3 regions of the Stenotrophomonas sp. YJH_SMC_32 genome follow, and region 1 is predicted to be linked to each of the others. Evidence: predicted binding sites of a transcription regulator. Region 1 holds the regulator's gene; each other region holds the start of a gene.
What was found. Region 1 encodes FliA, which starts transcription of late flagellar genes. Its sites were predicted from a motif close to TAAAGTTTNNCNNNCNNNGGCCGATAA; they were not measured.
Positions count from the first base shown of each region.

Region 1 (4,947 bases):
CGCAGGTCGGGCATTTCCACGCCATGGTCGATGGCGTTGCGGACCAGGTGCACCAGCGGGTCGGCCAGCGCTTCGACCAGGTTGCGGTCGAGCTCGGTCTCGGCGCCGATCAGCTCCAGGTCCACTTCCTTCTTCAGCGAGCGGGCAACGTCTCGGGCGACCTTGGGGAAGCGCGAGAAGACCTTGCCTACCGGCTGCATGCGGGTACGCATCACCGCCGACTGCAGGCGCGCGGTGGCGATGTCCAGGGTGGACACGGCGCGGTCCAGTTCCTCGTCGCGCAGGCGCGCACGCAGGGTCTTGAGCCGGTTGCGTGACAGCACCAGTTCGCCGATCAGATTGACGATCGCGTCCAGGCGCTTGGTGTCCACGCGCACGGTGTGTTCGGCCTCGGCCAGCGGCTTGGCGGCCGGCTTGGTCGCCGCTGCAGTTGCCGGTGCGGCCGGTGCGGCCAGTGGGCGTGGTGCCGCGATCGGTGCGGGCGCTACCGCAGCGATGGGCTTGGCGCCGGGTGCGGCGCCACCGTGCAGCTGGTCGAGCAGGGCTTCGAACTCGTCTTCGCTGATCAGGCCGTCGTCAGCCTTCTTTGCCGGCGCGACCGCAGTCGGCGCGTTACCACCGTGCAGCTGGTCGAGCAGGGCCTCGAATTCGTCGTCGGTGATCAGGTCGCCGCTACCGGCCGCCGCTACGGCGGTCGGGGCGGCCGGCGCGGTGGCGCCTCCGTGCATGTCGAACTGGGCGATCAGCTCCGGCGGCGCATAGCCCGGCTCGGTGCCGGAGGAAACTGCATCCAGCATCGCTTGCAGGTAGTCCAGCGATTGCTGGGCGGCATCGAAGTGATGGGCCTGCAGCACGGCCTGGCCCGCGCGCGCGATGCCCAGCGCTTCTTCGGCGGCGTGGCACAACTCGACCATGGCGGTGACGCCGAGGAAGCCGGCGCCGCCCTTGAGCGTGTGGTAGCCCCGGAACACCGCGTTGAGCTGCTCGGTGTCCTGTGGTGCCTGCTCCAGCGACACCAGCTGTTCGCCCAGGCGATCCAGGATTTCCTGCGCCTCGATGATGAAATCGGCAGTGATGTCGTCGGATACCGCGCTCATGCTTACAGCCCCAGGTCCGACAGCAGGTCGTCGGCGTCGTTCTGCGAGACCGCGTGGCGGTCCAGTCCCTTCAGTGCCGGCCCGGCCAGTTCCGGATCGGTGCGATGCTGTTCCGGCGGCAGGCCGAGCGCGCCGAAGCCCTCATGCACACGGCGGACGATGCCGACCACGCGACGGATGATCTGCCCCGTCAGGTCCTGGTAGCTCTGGGTCAGGGCGATCTCGGTGAGGTTGTGGCGGATGCGCTCGAGCTGTGCATCCTGGCCGGGCTGCAGGCCTTCGGCGCGCAGCTGTTCGGTCAGGCTGCGGCATTCCTCGGCCAGGTCCAGGGTGCGGTGCGTCGCCTGTTCGGTCATCGCCACCACGTGGTCCAGGCGTGCGCAGGCATCGTCCAGTTCGCCGGCCTCGCTGGGCACGGTCGGCAGTTCACCCAGGGCCTGCCCGAGCTCGCGGGCCAGCCGCGAGAGGCCGCTCATCATCGGCTGCGTGCGCAGCGCGACCAGTCCGTCGATGCGTTGCCGCCAGGCGGTTTCGTCACCGGACTCCAGTGCGTCCAGTGCTTCCTGCAGGCGCAGGGCGAGGGCATTCCTGTCGACCGTGGTATCCATCAGGCACTGGCCGCCAGGCGTTCGAAGATCTTGCCGAGCTTCTCTTCCAGCGTCTGCGCGGTGAACGGCTTGATGATGTAGCCGTTCACGCCGTTCTGGGCCGCTTCGATGATCTGCTCGCGCTTGGCTTCGGCGGTGACCATCAGCACCGGCAGGGTCTTCAGCTTGGCGTCGGCACGAATCGCCTTGAGCAGCTCGATGCCGGTCATTACCGGCATGTTCCAGTCGGTGACCACGAAATCGAACGGCTGGCTCTGCAGCAGCGACAGCGCGGCATGCCCGTCCTCGGCTTCGGCGGTGTTGGTGAAGCCCAGATCGCCCAGCAGGTTCTTGACGATGCGACGCATGGTCGAGAAGTCGTCGACGATCAGGATGCGCATGTTCTTGTTCAAAGCAGAGTTCCTTTGTTGTTCATTCCGGGCGGCCGGGGGCAGCTGCCTCGGGGATGTTCATTCTTCGAGGCCGGCGTCGACGGCCTCGAATACCTTCAGCCGGCCGCGCAGGCGCAGCACGGCCTGGCCGTGGATCTGGCAGACCCGCGACTCGCTTACGCCTAGCACCGCGCCGATCTCCTTCAGGTTGAGTTCCTGCTCGTAGTAGAGCGAGAGCACCAGCTGTTCGCGCTCGGGCAGATGGCCGATGGCCTTGCCCAGCTCGCGGCCGAACTCGCTGCGCTCCAGCACCTGCTGCGGGGTCGGGCCACCCTGTGCGACCGTGTCCAGCTCGCCCTGGTCCTCAATGCGCGACTCCAGGCTCAGCACCTGGCCACGCGCGGCGTCTTCCATCAGGCGCAGGTATTCGGGCAGTGGCATCTCCATCGCGGCGGCCACTTCGGTGGCGCTGGCGGCGCGGCCGCTGCTCTGTTCCAGGCGGCGGATGGTGGCCGCAGCATCGCGTGCACGGCGGTGCACCGAGCGCGGCACCCAGTCGCCACGGCGGATCTCGTCGATCATCGAGCCACGGATACGGATCGAGGCATAGGTCTCGAACGAGGCGCCCTGGTCGGCGTCGTAGCTGCGCGAAGCCTCGATCAGGCCCATCATGCCAGCCTGGATCAGGTCGTCGACTTCGACGCTGGCCGGCAGGCGCGCGGCCAGATGGTGGGCGATGCGCCGCACCAGGTCCGAGTGCTGGGCGATGACGTCGTTGGCCGCCGAGCGCTGGACTTCCCTGTACTGGGCCGCGCCCTTCATGCCGCCACCCCGCGCTGCTTGAGGATGCGTTCGAGGAAGAACTCGACGCCGCCGCGTGGTTCGGTCGGCGCCTGCCAGCGGGCCGTGCGGCGCGCGATCTCGGTAATCGCCAGTGCGGACGGGCTGGACGGGTAGGCCTTCACCACCGGCTGCTGGCGCTGCACCGACAGGCGCAGCCAGTCATCCTGCGGCACGCAGCCCAGGTAGTTCAGCGAGACATCGGCGAGGAACTTCTCGCAGACGCGGGTCAGCTTCTCGTACAGCACGCGGCCCTCATTGGGGTCGCGCACCATGTTGGCCACCACCTGGATGCGGTCCACGCCCCGTTCACGCGAGAGCACCTTGATCAGCGCGTAGGCGTCGGTGATTGAAGCCGGCTCGTCACAGACCACGACCACGGTGTCCTGCGCGGCCTGGCAGAAGGTCAGCACGCCGTCGGTGATGCCCGCGGCGGTGTCCACCACCATGATGTCCAGCTCGCGCTCCAGCTCGGAGAACACGTTGACCAGGCCGACGTGCTCGGCCGGGGCCAGCTCGGCCATGTGCCGGCGGCCGGACGCGGCCGGGACCACCAGCACGCCGTTCGGGCCTTCGACGATGACATCGTCCAGCGAGCAGCGGCCGGCCACCAGGTCGGCCAGCGTAAAGGTGGGGTTCAAGCCCAGGATCACGTCGATGTTGGCCAGGCCGAGGTCGGCGTCCAGCAGCAGCGTGCGCTTGCCCATGCCGGCCAGCGCCACGGCCAGGTTGGCCGACACGTTGGTCTTGCCCACGCCGCCCTTGCCGCCGGTCACGGCGATGGTGCGCACAGGGCCGAGCGGCTCGCTGCGGGTGGCCGACAGCGGGAAGGTCTTGGTCAGCTTGGCGTACTCACGCGACGGCATGGTTCAACTCCGGGTTGCAGGGCATATCGGCCGCTCGGCGCAAATCTTCAAGGCGAAGTACGAGATTGGCCGCACTTGCCCGGTGCAGGTCGTCCGGAACGTCCTGGCCATCGGTCACCCAGGTGATCGGCAGGGCATGGTCCACGGCCACCGACAGGGCGTTGCCGAAGCGGCCGGTTTCGTCCAGCTTGCTCAGCACCAGGCCCTGCAGGTTGGCGGCACCGAAGCGGCGGACCACCTCGTCCATGTCGCCGAAGCTGGTGTTGGCCGGCAGCACCAGCAGGGTGCGCACCTGGCGGGCGGCGCGCAGCCACTGCAGCTGGGCGGCCAGCGCGCGGTCGCGCGGGCCCAGCCCGGCGGTGTCGATCAGTACCAGCTTGTAGTCCTTCAGGCGTTCCAGCAGCTGGTCCAGGTCGGTGCCGCTGTTGGCCTCGTGGACGGCGATGCCGAGCTGCCTGCCATAGCCATACAGCTGCTCGCGGGCGCCGATGCGGGTGGTGTCGGTGGTGACCAGGGCGACGTCACGCGGCGCGTGCTTCTCGGCGAAGCGCGAGGCCAGCTTGGCGATGGTGGTGGTCTTGCCGGCGCCGGTCGGGCCTACCAGCGCGATCACGCCGCCTTCCTCCAGCGGGTCGACCGGGGCGATCGGCAGCTTGCGCGAGATCAGCCCCAGCATCAGGCCGCGGCCTCGGTGCGCCTCGGTCTCCAGCGGAATCTGCATGGCGACGTCGCGGGCCAGGCCAGCATCGAAGCCGTACTCGTCCATCAGGTCCAGCGCGGTGGCGCGCACCGGGCAGCCGCGCAGGCGCTCGTCGGTGAAGCGGTTCATTTCGCGCTCGATCACCTGGCGCATGCCGGCCACTTCCTGGCGCAGCTGGCGGATCTCGGCGTCGTCCTGGGCGACCACGGTCAGGACCGGGGCTGGGGCGAGCGTCGGCGTCGGCGCGGTTTCGACGGTGGCATCGGCCAGCGCCGGTTCGCTTGCGGCGACCTCCGGCCGCGTTTCGGCCAGGGCTGCGGTCGGCAGCGGCGGCGGCTGCACGGCCGGGGCCGCGCTTTCGTGATGCGCCTCGTGCGGCGGGTCGATCTGGAAGCGGGCGCGGTTGGCCGGCGTGGCGCTGGCGGGTGCCGGTGCGACGATGGCTTCGGCGAACGGGGCGAAGAT
Region 1 covers NZ_JCAFTE010000016.1:29,977-34,923, reverse strand. The annotation lists gene AC5P7S_RS15190 (chemotaxis protein CheA) at 1-1,097, opposite strand, end outside; gene AC5P7S_RS15185 (protein phosphatase CheZ) at 1,100-1,705, opposite strand; gene cheY (chemotaxis response regulator CheY) at 1,705-2,097, opposite strand; gene AC5P7S_RS15175 (RNA polymerase sigma factor FliA) at 2,155-2,898, opposite strand; gene AC5P7S_RS15170 (MinD/ParA family ATP-binding protein) at 2,895-3,782, opposite strand; gene flhF (flagellar biosynthesis GTPase FlhF) at 3,769-4,947, opposite strand, start outside.

Region 2 (4,947 bases), on a different contig from region 1:
TGCCTGCAGCGCATGGTCGGCATTCTGGCGCACGGTGGAGGTCAGTTCTTCCATCGACGCGGCGGTTTCTTCCAGGTTGGCGGCCTGCTGTTCGGTGCGGCGCGACAGGTCGCTGTTGCCAGCGGCGATCTCACCGGCGGCCAGGCGGATGCTGGCCGCCGACTGCTGGATCTGGCCGACGATCTGGATCAGCTGCTGCACGGTGCTGTTGGCATCGTCGCGCATCACCGCAAACACGCCGTGGAAGTCGCCCTGCATGCGGGCACTGAGGTCACCGGCGGCGATCGCGCGCAGCAGCGTCGACAGTGCCGCCAGGTTGTGGTCGCTGACCTGCATCATTGTGTTCAGCGTCTCCACCATGCGGCGGAAATCATGGTCGAAGCGCAGTGCATCACCGCGCACGGCGAAGTCACCGGCGGCGGCGGCGGCGGCCAGCTGCTGGATCTGCTCGTTGATCGCAGCCAGGTTGCGCTTGGTGGTCGCCATTGCGGCAGTGAACGCCGCCTTCTCGCCCGGCAGCGCTTCCATGTCCACGCTGAGGTCGCCAACGGCATAGCGCTGCATCACTTCAACCAGGCGCTGGGTGACCGCATTGCTGGAGGCCACCAGCTGGTTGCTGTCGGCCACCATGCGGCCGTACTCGCCCGGGAAGGCCGCAGCATCCATGCGATAGCTGAGTTCACCGGCATCGTGGCGGCGCGCCATTTCGGCCTGCGCAGCCATCACCGACTGCAACTGCCCACGCATGCCCTGCATCGCGTCCAGCAGGCGCCCCACTTCGTCGTTGCTGCGCGCCGGCAGCGTGCTGTCCAGCTTGCCGGCGGCGACATCACCGGCCACGCGCACCGCTTCGGCCAACGGGCGGATCGCCAAGCGGCGCAGCAGCACGTAGACACCGGCGCTGAGGGTCAGCGCGGCGATCACGCCGACCAGCAGGGTCAGCCACAGCAGCTGGCGTGCCTCAGACACGATCACCGCATGCGGCATCACCACGCCCAGCGCGAAGCGTTGCGGGGCGTCGCCCACGCGCAGCGGCACATACACGCGTACATTGCCGGCCGCATCGGGGCTGAAGGCCTCGAACGGACGGTCGGCGGCGATGTCGGCCAGCATGGTGCGGGTCAGGGCATCGTTGCGCGGCTTGCCGATCTCGGCGGCATTGGCCGAGGCCAGCACCACGCCCTTCGGCGACAGCAGTTCGACGCGGCCAGCCCCCATCGGCTTCAGCGTTGCCAGGTGCTTCTGCAGCGCTGCCAGCGAGAAGTCGACGGTGAATACACCGAGGAACCTGTCGTGCTCGATGATCGGCGTGCTCAGGGTGCTCATGAGCACCTTCTGGCCGGCGATGTCATAGGCGTAAGGTTCGCTGACCTTGGGCAGCTTGTCGCGGCTGGGCACCATGTACCAGTCACCGGAACCGCTGGCAGTCTCGGTGTAGTCCGTCATCACCGATTGCTGCGGTTTGCCGTCTTGCCAGGCCCAGTAGCTCATGTAGCGGCCGGTGGCATCGTGTGCTTCGGTATTGACGAACTCCGCATCCTTGCCGTCAAAGGCATCGGCCTCCCACATGGTGCTCTTGCCCAGCCATTGAGGATGAGCACGCAGCTGTTCGCCGAGCACCGCCGCCAGGCTGGCGCGGTCGGGTATGTCACCACGGGCACGCTGGGCCAGCACGGCCTCGACCATGGCGTCATTGCTGGCGAAAGCGGTGCCCAGATCAGCCGCCACCTGGCGCGCCTCGGCGTTGGCCTCGCTGGTCATGGTCTGGCGCGAGGCGCTGATCAGACTGGCGCTGGCCTGTCGGTAGATCAGGAAGGCGGTCAGGCCGAAGCACAGCAGCGCGATCACGGCAGTGCCCAGCATCAACTTGTGGGCGATGCTGCCCGGGCGTTGGGCAGTGGCAGAGCGGGAAGAAGACATGGGAGGGTCCGCAAGCAGTTCAGGACGACCGGCACCACGAGGGCACCGCGCAGGCGCGCGATCCGTCGCGCAGGCCACCGGCAGCCGGGGCGCGCCCGGCGCTGGAAGCGCACTGGGTTAGCGGCCGCCCGCCAACGAGGTTGAGGCGGGCGGCCTGCACATTCCTGAATCCGCTCAGGCTCGGCTCAGCGCCCCCCTCGCGATGCCCTCACTCGGCCACGCGGTCCTTGATCCACTGTGCCCGCGGCAGTACCTCGATGCTGCCGACGGCATACTGCTGCAGCACGTCGTCCGGCCCGAAGCACGGCTGCCAGCCCAGCTCGCTGCGCAGGCGGGCACTGTCGTAGACACGGTCGATGCTCAATGGCAGCGGCCAACCACGGCGTTCGAACTCGGCCAGCAGCTGCGGCGCGCGACGGGCCAGCACGCTGCGCGGGTGCGTGGCCAGCTCCAGGCAGTCCTCGCGCCGGAACGGCGTCGGCGCACAGGCGAGGTAGCGCGCGAACGGGGCGCCTTCGTCGAGCAGCAGTGCAGCATGTGCGCTGGCCACATCGCGGGCGTCGATGCCGCGATGCAGGCGGAACATCGCCATCCGTTCGGGCGGTTCCGGGAAACACCGGCCCATGCGCAGCACGCGAACGCTGAAGCCCGGCGTGGCGGCGGCTTCGGCCAGGGTCTCTGCCTGCAGCTTGGTACGGTGGTAGATCGTGCGCGGCAGCGGCTCGGTGTCTTCGTCGATCCAACGGCAGCCACCGGCCACCACGGCATGGCCATACAACGCAGTGGTGCTGGTCAGCACGAAGCGCCGTGCTCCTGCTTCGCGTGCAGCCTGCAGCAGGTGTGCGGTGGCCTCCACGTTGATCTGCTGGAACACCGCATCCGGCACCAGGCCGACATGCGGGGCATGCAGGGCCGCGGTATGGATGACTGCATCCATGCCCTGCACCGCGCGCGCGACGGCCTGCCGATCGCTAACATCGGCAATGATGCGCGTGGTGGCAAACGGACTGCGGTCCAGCCCCACCACTTCGTGGGCGGCCGCCAACGCACCGAAGATCGCGCGCCCGATGCGGCCGGAACTGCCGGTCAACAGAATCTTCATTGAGTCCATTCACTCGAAGCGCCCGGGAACTACCGGGATGCTTCGATTCTAGGCATGCAATCGCGCATCCGCGATAGGACAGCCATGCAATCGTGCGTTCATCTTGACGACTTCGCAGGCGCCAGCAGTTGCCGCGCGATGAACAGCGGATCGTCGCCGCCGGCCACATCAGGCCTCACGCCATTACGTTCCCAGTTTCCACCGGTACGCAGATTGATGGGTTGCCGGTCGGGAATACTGATCTGATAGCCATCGGGCAGCAGCACAGGATCACCAAACATATGCGCGGCACCGCCACTGCGCGTGCCGACAATCCGCGCGCGGCCCAGTGCCTGCAGCGAATAGGCGACGAACTCGGCCGCCGAACCGGTGCGGCGGTCGATCAGCACCACCAGCGGTTTCAGGTACGCAGGCAGGCTGGCAGGCGGCAGCGGTACCGGCGTGCGCCGGCCGCGCTGGTCCAGCTGCTGCACCGCGTCGATCTTCGCGTCCAGCAGCGTGCGTACCAGCAGGTCGGCACTTGCATCGTCGCCGCCCCCGTTCTGGCGCAGATCCAGCACCAGGCCATCGGTGTCGGCCAGCAGGGAAAGGGCCGCAGCGAACTTCGGGCGCGCCAGATCCAGCGGATAGAAGGTACTCAGGCGCAGGTAGCCAATGTTGCCCTCCATCACCCGCACCTCGCGCACGCCGGCACCATTGCTGCGGGCATCGGCGCGCCAGGCCATCAACCAATCGTCCTGGCCGGCCGCTGCGTCCACGCGTTCAACGTGGAAGTGGCCATCGAACATGTCCAGGTCCTGGTTCAGGCGTGCGCTGAACGCAACCGGATCCGAACAGCTGTCCGCATAGCGCTGCTGCACCGACCAGGTGCGCAGGGCATCGGCGATACGGGCGCCGGCCGCCTCGTCAAGGTACTGCGCCTGCACGGCGGTGGCCGCCGCGCGCAGCACTCCGTCCTGCGCCGGGCAGGCCGCTGCCAGCAACGCAGCGAGCATCCAGGACACGGCCATCAACCACCTCCGCGTTGAAGATATATAAGCGCTTATATATCATCCTGGTCATGGATCTCCAACACGCCACGCTCGGCACATTGCTGCGCGCCCTGCTCGACCAGCTGGACCCGGCGGTCGAGCACGCCTACCGGGACCTGCAACTGGACTACCGGCCCCGCTACACGCCGGTGCTGCGCACGCTGATGGCGCAGGGCCCCTGCCGGATCAAGGACCTGGCATCGGCCTGCGGGCTCAGCCATTCGGCGCTCAGCCAGACCGCGGCGGCGATGGTGCGTGATGGTTGGCTGCACGCGTCCAGCGGCGACGACGGACGTGAACGCATCCTGCAGTTGAGCCCCCGCGCACAGCGCGCGATGCCTGCGCTGCAGGCGCAGTGGCAGGCCACTGCCGTAGCGGCGCGCAGCCTCGATGCCGATCTCGGGCAGCCGCTGGAGCAGGTACTGCGCGACGCCCTTGCAGCGCTCGCACAGCGGCCCTTCGCGCAGCGGCTGCAGGACGCCCGCCGGCCCTGAAGCCTTCTGCTCTGCTGCCATTTCGATTTCGCTGAGGAAGGTCCAGCCGCCGTTGCCCAGGCGCAGCTCCAGCGTGCGCACTGCGCGGCCGGCTGTCCGGCCTAGGTGAAGGGTGCAGTTCGTCCTGGCCACGCAGGGCGGCGCGGGCAGCAGCGTACCTGCGCCGTGAAAAGCAGTACGGTGCGGCGTGAAGGCAGCCGCACCGATGCGGACACTCCGTTAGCCGGGCACCGGCAAGGATGAGCTTCCCTTCCATGCAACGGGAGCCTTCCCATGGCCGGCCAGCACCACGGCACTTCCCATCGTGGCTTCGCCTCGATGGACCAGGACAAGCAGCGCGTGATCGCCGCAAAGGGAGGACGCGCCGCGCATGCGTCCGGCAATGCACATGAGTTCAGCC
Region 2 covers NZ_JCAFTE010000001.1:442,157-447,103, reverse strand. The annotation lists gene AC5P7S_RS02065 (methyl-accepting chemotaxis protein) at 1-1,920, opposite strand, end outside; gene AC5P7S_RS02060 (NAD-dependent epimerase/dehydratase family protein) at 2,129-3,022, opposite strand; gene AC5P7S_RS02055 (S41 family peptidase) at 3,121-4,032, opposite strand; gene AC5P7S_RS02050 (MarR family winged helix-turn-helix transcriptional regulator) at 4,083-4,547, shown strand; gene AC5P7S_RS02045 (KGG domain-containing protein) at 4,821-4,947, shown strand, end outside.
Region 2: AC5P7S_RS02065 (methyl-accepting chemotaxis protein) is a predicted target of FliA. The motif match lies at 2,038-2,064, and genes of this name have one in related genera.

Region 3 (4,947 bases), on a different contig from region 1:
CGGCTTCCGATTCAACGGTCACCGCCAGGCCACTCTTCACCTTGGAAGCGGCGTCCTCGATCAGTTCCTTGATCTCCTTGGCGGCGACACCGGCACGCTGTGCGAGCGTGCGCACTTCGCTGGCGACCACGGCAAAGCCACGGCCCTGCTCGCCTGCACGCGCAGCTTCCACTGCGGCATTCAGCGCCAGGATGTTGGTCTGGAACGCGATGCCGTCGATCACCGTGGAGATTTCCGAGATGCGCGCCGAGGATTGATCGATTTCGCCCATCACCGATGCCATCTGTGCCATCGCCTGCTCGGTCTCGCGCACGGCGGCACCGGCGGCATGCGCTTCGCTGTCGGCCTGACGCGCCAGTTCGGCGTTCTGGCGTACGGTGGAGGTCAGCTCCTCCATCGACGCGGCCGCTTCTTCCAGATTCGCGGCCTGCTGCTCGGTGCGGCGCGACAGGTCGTTGTTGCCGGCGGCCAGTTCCTGGGCCGCGTTGTTGATGCTGTCGGCAGCCACCTGGATGCCGCGGACAATGCCGGTCAGCTGCGCGGTGGTGGTGTTGGCATCGTCGCGCATGCGCGCAAACACGCCGTCGTACTCGCCCTCCATGCGTGCGGTCAGGTCGCCATGCGAGATCGCGCGCAGCACGTCGGAAACATCGGCGATGCTGGCCTGCGAACTGGCCATCATGCCGTTGAGGTGCTCGACCATCGTCTTGAACTGGTACTGGAACGCAGCGGCATCGCCACGCATGCTGAAATCGCCGGCGCGTGCGGCACGGGCCAGTTCATCGATCTGCGCGTTGATCGCCATCAGGCTCTGCTTCACCGCCGCCAGGGTGCGGGTCAGCGTGCCCTTCTCACCCGGGTAGTCCGGCAGGTCGCGGCTGAGGTCACCCATGGCGTAACGCTGCATCACCTCGGCCATCAGCAGTTCCACCTGCACGTGCGATTCGACCAGGCTGTTGGTGGCCTGCACCATGCGGCCGAAATCACCGGGGAACGCACTGGCGTCCATGCGATAGCGGATTGCACCGGCCTCGTGCTGCTCGGCCATCTGCAACTGCGCGCCGATCGCCGCCTGCACACTCTGGCGCACGCTGGCCATCGCCTCGCCCAGCTGGGTCAGCTCGTCGCGGCCACCGAGGCGGAACTCCTGGTCCAGCTGTCCCTTGGACAGGCGCTCGGCCAGGTTCACCGCGCGCGCCAGCGGACCGGTCAGGCTGCGGCCGATCATCACCGAGGCACCGATGCCCACCAGCAGCGCGACGCCGCCCAGCACCAGCAGCTGCAGCAGGCTGCGCTCGCCCAGGCGGATCGCCTCGGCGGCAGCCTCACGGCTTTCCTTCTCCTCGAAGTCCACGCCATCGGACAGCGCCTTGTTCCAGCCGTTGGCGGCTTCCTGCACCGGACCCAGGGTCAGCGCCACGGCGCCCGGGTAGTCGCCCTGCTCCATCAGTTCGCTGGTCTGCTTGTTGAGCGGGCGCGCGATGGCACGCTTGGCCGCGATGGTTTCCGCGATGGCCTTGCCCTCCGCATCGCCTGGCAGTGCCTGGTAGGCGGTCCAGCTGGCCTCATAGCGCTTGACCAGATCGGCAATGCGCTTCTCATCGCTGCCGCGGTCTTCGCCCTGGCGGATCAGCATCTCGCGCCGCACCACCATCATCTGGTTGTTGGCGTCGAGCATCTGCGACAACAGGCGCACCTTGGCCACGCTGACGTCGACCACCTGCTGCATCGCGCGCTTCTGCACGACGCTGGCGGTGGCGCCGGTGGCCACTACGGCGGCAACCAGCAGCAGCAACAGGCCAAAGCCCAGCCCAAGACGCCAGGCAACCCTGACGTTCCTCAAGTAGTTCATGGGGGTATCCAAAACGGGGGGATGTGGCCTTATCGGCGGCACGGCAGGCAATCTTGATCGCCGCCCATCGACGGCGTCGGCCACCGTTCACCTTGGTGAGCCCCCGTCCCAGCGACACCTGCCGCTGGCAACCGGCCGCAATGACATGCCTGCTCATGCGGGCATCAGATCCCTTTCACGGCGGCTCGGCGCCGCCTGCGGGCAAGGTGGCGGCGTACCTGCTGGAGATCCCAATGCGCTCATCTGTGTCTCGATCCACCCTGCTCGCAATCTCGCTGCTGGCGTCGCCGGCCTTCGCGCAGGCGCCGCCGCCCAACCTGCCCGCCCCCATTGCCGAGAAGGCTGGCCCGGACACCGCAGTGCGCTCCGCACTGCATGCCCAGGTGCTGCTGGATCGTGCGAACTTCTCTCCGGGCCAGATTGATGGTGAGGTAGGCAGCAACCAGCGGCGGGCGGTGTCAGGCTTCCAGACGGCACACGGCCTGACCGTAACGGGTGAGCTGGACGACGCCACCTGGAAGGCTCTGCAGGCCGATACGATCACGCCGCTGGCCAGCTACACGCTGACTGCTGAGGATGTCGCCGGCCCGTTCCAGCCGATACCGAAAGGACCCGCCGCCCAGGCCAAGCTGAAATCGCTGGGCTACAGCAATGTGGAAGAAGCCCTGGGCGAGCGCTTCCACGCGTCCCCAGAGCTGATGAAGATGCTCAATCCCGGCGTGGATCTGACCAGGGCTGGCAGCCGCATCCAGGTCCCCAACATCGCCCCGGCCGCATTGCCGAAGGCCGCCAGGATCGTGGTCGACAAATCCGACTCCACGCTGCAGCTACTGGACGCGCAGGGCAAGCTGATCGCGCAGGTGCCGGTGTCATCCGGCAGCCAGCACGACCCGCTGCCGATCGGCGAATGGAAGATCCTGGGCGTTTACCGCGACCCGCCGTTCCACTACAACCCCAAGCTGTTCTGGGATGCCCGCAAGGGGGAAAAGAAAGCCACGCTGCCGCCCGGCCCGAACAATCCGGTCGGCCGGGTCTGGATCGATCTGTCCAAGCCGCATTACGGCTTGCATGGCACGCCTGAACCCGGCCACGTGGGCAAGACCGAGTCGCATGGCTGCGTACGCATGACCAACTGGGATGCACTGCGCGTGGCCGACGCAGTGGACACCTCGGTGCCTGTCGTGATGCAGGAGTGAGTCGATGCGTCTTTCGCAACTGATCGTGCTGGGTGTTCTGCTGGGATTGGGTGCAGGTTGGTGGCTGCACCGCGAAATGGATGAGCCGGTGACCGACGCGCTGCCGGAAGCGCCATCGACGGTGGCCGCCGCGCCGGTGACGGAACCGTTAGCGCCAGGCGCAACAGCCCCACCCGCCTCCACCGCGCCGCCGGCCGCGCAGGCTGCCGGTGCACCGTCCGGCCTGCTGCTGCCCGTGCAGGGCATCCTGCCCTCGCAGCTGCGCGATACCTTCACCGATGCACGCAGCGAGGGCCGCGTACACGATGCCATCGACATCATGGCCGATGCAGGTACGCCGGTACTGGCGGTGGCCGATGGCACGGTGGAAAAACTGTTCGACAGCGAGCGCGGTGGACTGACGATCTACCAGTTCGAGCCCAGCGGGCATTGGTGCTACTACTACGCGCACCTGCAGCGCTACGCCGATGGCCTGGCCGAGAAGCAGGTGATCAAGCGCGGCGAGGTGATCGGTTATGTAGGCAGCACCGGCAACGCCAGTGCCGACGCGCCGCATCTGCATTTTGAGGTACACGTGCTGGGGCCGGAGAGGCAGTGGTGGAAGGGGGAGTCGATCAATCCCTATCCGCTGCTGAAGTCGGCAGCGATGATGCCCGGCGCTGCCAGCGTCGCAATGCCACAGTAAAGACGGCCAACGCAGCTCCTGGAATCATCAGCAACAGCGCCGCCATCTTCCAGAAGAAGAACGGCCACAGCCAGAGGTAGTCGAGGTCGGTCAGCTTCAGCACGTCCATCGGCGGCAGCAGGTCCACCGAGGCCGCACGGCCGGCCAACGCCGGATCGACCTCCAGCACGGTCAGCCGCAGCGAGGAACGGCCTCGCGGCAGTGCGTCACTGCGGCCGTAGCCGAAGTACGAGGCGGCGAACCGGTCTCGCTCGACCGATTCCAGTGCGCGATGGATCTCCGGATCGGTCACCGCCGAGCGGCTCTCCGCGCGGAACTCGGTGCGATCGGTTGGGGTTTCCGCGCGCAGGCGCAGCTCGGGATCGACCGCCGGATCGGCGCCGTCATCCGCATAACGCAGACGCAGTCGCAGCGGGTCGTCGATGAAGCGGTACACCGTGATCTCGGCGGTCGCGCCCGGCTGCAGCACCAGCGGCAGGGTCTGCGTGCGCGAAGCCAGGTAATTGGCGAGCGCGCCCAGCACCAGCACGATGCAGGCCAGCGTCCACAGGCTCCACAGCAGCCACAGAGTCACCCGTGCGACCGTCTCGCCCTTCATACCGAAGTCTCCGTCATCGCTGCGCTGCCCTGCCGGCTGTGCCGCCACAGTACCGAAAACGAAAAAGCCCCGCTTGCGCGGGGCTTTTCCTTCAGCAACACCAGGCAGGGCCCAGCGCTACCGGTCTCTCACTCAGGCAAACGGATCCTGCAGGACCATGGTGTGGTCGCGGTCCGGGCCGGTCGAAACGATGCTGATCGGGCAGCCGGCCAGTTCTTCCAGCGAACGCAGGTAAGCGCGTGCCGCCGGCGGCAGCTCGTCCCACTGGGTGATGCCGTGGGTGTTCTCGCTCCAGCCCGGGAACTCCAGGTACACCGGGGTGCACTCTTCCCAGCCCTGCGCATCCAGCGGAGCATATTCGGTGCGCTTGCCGTTGTATTCGTAGGCGATGCAGACCTTCAGCTTTTCCATGCCATCGAGCACGTCCAGCTTGGTGATGCACAGGCCGCTGATGCCGTTGATGGCCACGGCGCGCTTCAGTGCGACGATGTCCATCCAGCCGCAACGACGCGGGCGGCCGGTCGATGCGCCGTATTCGGCGCCGCGGTCACGGATGCCCTGGCCGACTTCGTCGTCCAGTTCGGTCGGGAACGGGCCACCGCCGACGCGGGTGGCG
Region 3 covers NZ_JCAFTE010000008.1:87,767-92,713, forward strand. The annotation lists gene AC5P7S_RS12095 (methyl-accepting chemotaxis protein) at 1-1,852, opposite strand, end outside; gene AC5P7S_RS12100 (L,D-transpeptidase family protein) at 2,086-3,048, shown strand; gene AC5P7S_RS12105 (M23 family metallopeptidase) at 3,053-3,733, shown strand; gene AC5P7S_RS12110 (hypothetical protein) at 3,663-4,331, opposite strand; gene AC5P7S_RS12115 (adenylosuccinate synthase) at 4,464-4,947, opposite strand, start outside.
Region 3: AC5P7S_RS12095 (methyl-accepting chemotaxis protein) is a predicted target of FliA. The motif match lies at 1,882-1,908, and genes of this name have one in related genera.